2 regions of the Microbacterium sp. SCN 69-37 genome follow, and region 2 is predicted to be linked to the other one. Evidence: predicted binding sites of a transcription regulator. Region 2 holds the regulator's gene; the other holds the start of a gene.
What was found. The regulator HrcA, encoded in region 2, represses chaperone genes, less so after heat shock. The targets are predictions, from matches to a motif close to TTNGCACTCGNNNNNNNCGAGTGCNAA.
Positions count from the first base shown of each region.

Region 1: a site for HrcA is predicted at 1,469-1,495, ahead of groES (co-chaperone GroES). Genes of this name have one in related genera too.

Region 1 is NZ_MEEL01000025.1:72,107-74,305, reverse strand. Features, by position in the region: gene rarD (EamA family transporter RarD) at 13-945, opposite strand; gene groES (co-chaperone GroES) at 1,086-1,382, opposite strand; gene ABS64_RS06675 (PHB depolymerase family esterase) at 1,624-2,199, shown strand, end outside.
Region 2 is NZ_MEEL01000038.1:21,657-23,855, reverse strand. Features, by position in the region: gene hemW (radical SAM family heme chaperone HemW) at 1-625, shown strand, start outside; gene hrcA (heat-inducible transcriptional repressor HrcA) at 684-1,721, shown strand; gene dnaJ (molecular chaperone DnaJ) at 1,774-2,199, shown strand, end outside.

The DNA.
Region 1 (2,199 bases), on a different contig from region 2:
GCCGGGAGGGTCTCAGACCAGATCGGCGACGTCGGAGATGCTCCGGGCCCGCCGCGACGACACCACGGAATCGACGCTCAGCACGACCAGCGCGACCCACACCAGCGCGAACCCGATCCAGCGTTCGAGCGGCATCGGCTCGTGCAGGATCCACGCGCCGGTGATGAACTGCAGGATGGGGGCCACGAACTGCAGCAAGCCGATCACGGTGAGCGGCGCCCGTCGCGCACCCGCGGCGAACAGCAGCAGCGGAACAGCGGTGACGACGCCGGCAAGGGTGACGAGAACGGTGTGCCCGGCGCCCTGGGTGCCGAAGACGAGGCCGGTGGTGGCGGCGACCACGACCAGCTGGATGAGGGCGATCGGGGTGAGCCAGAGAGATTCCAGGGTGAGGCCGCTGATCGCATCGACCCGAGGACCGATCTGCTTCTTCACGAGACCGTAGGTGCCGAAGCTCGCCGCCAGGGTCAGCGCGATCCAGGGGAACGATCCGTAGGCGACGATGATGACGATCACGGCCAGGCCCGCGAACCCGATCGCGATCCACTGCGCCAGCCGCAGACGCTCCTTCAGCACGATCACGCCCAGCAGCACGGTCACGATCGGGTTGATGAAGTACCCGAGGCTCCCCTCGATGACGTGCCCGGTGAGGATGCCGATGAGGAACACCTGCCAGTTCACGTAGATCAGCAGGCCCGCGACGATCGTCCAGAACACGAGCCGCCGATCGCGCAGGATCGCGAAGAGCTTGCCCCACGTGCGGGTGACGGTGAGCAGGACCGCGCAGAACGCGAGGGAGAAGAGAATGCGCCAGACGACGATCTCCCACGGCCCGATGGGCGCCAGCAGCAGGAAGTAGAGGGGCATGAAGCCCCAGAGGAAGTACGCCGCGAAGGCGTAGATCCCCCCGCGCCGCTCTTCACGTGCGGTCTCGGCGGGTGTCATGAGAGAAAGCCTACGACGGTCGTGACATGTTCGGACCGACGGATGCCGCGGCATCCTGCCATTGCTGGTCGCTGTTCCGCCAATCCGGTTAACGACGATGGCCCCCGGGATATCCCGGGGGCCATCGTCGAATGCGATCGTCAGCGGACGACGACCGCCAGAACGTCACGGGCCGACAGGACGAGGAACTCGTCGCCGCCGAACTTCACCTCGGTGCCGCCGTACTTGCTGTAGATGACGCGGTCGCCGACGGCGACGTCGAGCGGCACGCGGTTGCCGTTGTCGTCGATGCGGCCGGGGCCCACGGCCACGACCTCGCCCTCCTGGGGCTTCTCCTTGGCGGTGTCAGGGATGACGAGGCCACTGGACGTGACCTGCTCAGCCTCGACCTGCTTGATGACGATGCGGTCCTCGAGCGGCTTGATGGAAACCGACACGGTCTACCTCTTTCTTGCTGGGCGTGATGCTTCAAGACTCGTTAGCACCCACAGGGGTGGAGTGCTAACAGAAGTCTAGAGCGCGGCTGGCACTCGTGCAACGCGAGTGCCAGTTCTGCGCCACAGAAGGCCCACTGTCATATGAATCATCTTTCACCTAGCATCGGACCTGCGCTCCCTGGACCGGGACGACCGGGCAACGGTGCCCGGACGATGGCGGGGGCGGGATCGGAGTCGACCGATGACCATTTCCGACCTCACGACACATCGCCACCCTCTCGCCGGCGGCACTCTCGCCGGCCGAACTCGGCGCCGGCGCGCGATCGCCGCCGCCCTGACCGCGACAGCCCTGGCCGTCGGCGCCCTGCTGTCCGCACCGACCGTCGCCCCCGCCGCGGCGGCGACAGGGTCGTGGACGACCGAATCGATCGCCGGCATGAGCGTGCGGCTGTACACGCCGGCCCGCGCCGCGACACTGGGCACCGGCCGCGCGCTGATGGTCAGCCTGCACGGGTGTGTGCAGACGGCGTCGACGCTGCAGACCGCCGGCAACTGGGCCGCGACGGCGGAGGAGTACGGCATGGTCGTCGCCCTCCCCGACGCTCCCGGCGGCGGTGTGGTGCTCGGCTGCTGGGACTACTACGACAGCAACCACTCGCGCATCTCCCCCGCCCGCCACGACGACAACCTGCTCGCGCTGGTCTCGGCACTCACCGACCGCACCTCACTCGGCATCGATCGGGCGCAGGTGTATCTCTCGGGCCTGTCCTCCGGCGGCGGCGAGACCATGGTGATGGGGTGCCTCGCCCCCGACGTG
Region 2 (2,199 bases):
GTCGTTGGACGACTGGCGTCGTTCGGTCGAGGCGGCCGTGGCGCTCGCACCCGACCACATCTCCGCGTACGCGCTCATCATCGAAGAGGGCACGAAGCTCGAGCGCCAGATCCGCCGCGGAGAGGTCGCCGCGCCGGATGACGACCTCCAGGCCGACATGTACGAGCTGGCCGACGAGGCGTTCGCATCGAGCGGGTTCGGCTGGTACGAGGTGTCGAACTGGGCGACGGACACCGCCCACCGCTCTCGCCACAACCTCGCATACTGGCGCGGCACGGATTGGTGGGGCTACGGGCCGGGGGCGCACAGTCATGTCGACGGGCTGCGATGGTGGAACGTCAAGCACCCCGCGGCATACGCACAGCGCCTCGCCGCCGGCACCTCTCCTGCGGCTGCTCGCGAGCGCCCGGATGCCGCTGCGCGGCGACTCGAGGACGTCCTGCTGCGCTCGCGCATCGCGGAGGGCATCGCGGTGTCCGAGCTGACCGGAGAGGGTCGTCACGCGATCGCGGCACTCATCGCCGACGGGCTCATCGACGGGTCCTCCGCCGTGCGCGGCCGCGTCGTCCTCACCCGCCGCGGCCGCCTGCTGGCGGATGCCGTGGTGCGCGCCCTCACCGCCTGACCGCGCGATCGCGGTAATATTGGCACTCGACGACCCTGAGTGCCAACAAGGAGGAGCGATGGTCTCGGAACGCGGCCTGCAGGTCCTCCGCGCGATCGTGCAGGACTACGTCGACACCCATGAGCCCGTCGGCAGCAAGGCGATCGTCGAACGTCACCAGTTCGGCGTGTCCGCGGCGACCATCCGCAACGATATGGCGCTCCTGGAGGACGAGGAGCTCATCGCCGCGCCGCACACGTCCTCCGGACGCGTACCCACCGACAAGGGCTACCGCGTGTTCGTCGACCATCTCGCCGACCTGCGGCCGTTGTCCACGGCGCAGCGCTCGGCGATCTCGTCGTTCCTCAGCGATCCGGGCGATCTCGACGAGCTCCTGATGCGCACCGTGCGCGCCCTCACGCAGCTCACCGGACAGGTCGCCATCGTGCAGTATCCGTCGTTCGCGCGCGCGAACGTCACGCACGTCGAGTTCGTCCATCTGGGCGGCCCGCGCGTGGTGGTCATCGTCGTCACCGACACCGGGCGAGTCTCCCAGCGCGTGGCCTTCCTGGCCGAGGAGCTCACCGAGGATGCCGCCCGACAGGTCAAGACCGCGATCGCGCGGCTGGTCACGGGCAAGCCCGTCGGCGAGGCCGCGGCCGCCATCGAGGCTCTCTCGGCATCCGCTGCCGACGGCACCCGCATCGACGCCGCGTTGCGCACCGCCGCGCGCATCGTGGGCGAGGAGCTCGAGGACTTCCGACAGGACCGGCTCGTGATGGCCGGAAGTGCGACCCTCGCGCGGCGCGAGGGCGACTTCCGCGGCAGCATCTACCCGCTGCTGGAGGCCATCGAGGAGCAGGTCACCCTGCTGCGTCTGATGGGCGAGATGGTCGCCGACGAGCACGGTCTCGCCGCGAGCATCGGTCGGGAGAACGAGCCTTTCGGACTGACGGAGGCCGCCGTCCTCACGAGCGAGTACGACGCAACGGGCACCCGCGCCCGCGTCGGCCTTCTCGGCCCCACCCGCATGGACTACCCCACCAACCTCGCGGCGGTCCGCGCCGTCGCGCACTATCTGAGCCGACTGCTCGACGAGGACGACACGTCCCGCTGAGCGATCCGCTCCCGAACACCGACCCGCGCCCGCAAGGGCAGGAAAGGCGATTGTGGCCGACCACTACGAAGTCCTGGGCGTATCCCGCGATGCGAGCCCCGACGAGATCAAGAAGGCGTATCGGCGTCTCGCGCGCGAACTGCACCCCGATGTCAACCCGGGAGCGGACGCGTCCGAGCGCTTCAAGCTCGTGACCCACGCCTACGACGTCCTCAGCGACCCGGAGCAGCGCCAGCGCTACGACATGGGCGGCGACAGCTCGCCCTTCGGCGGAGGCGGCGCAGGCTTCGGCGGATTCGGCGACATCTTCGAAACGTTCTTCGGCGGCGGGGGAGCACGCGCCGGCCGACCGCGATCGCGGCGTGAGCGCGGCCAGGATGCGCTGGTGCGGGTGACGCTGGATCTCGGCGATGTCGTCTTCGGCACCCACCGTGACATCGACGTCGACACCGCGGTGCTGTGCGAAACCTGCGAGGGA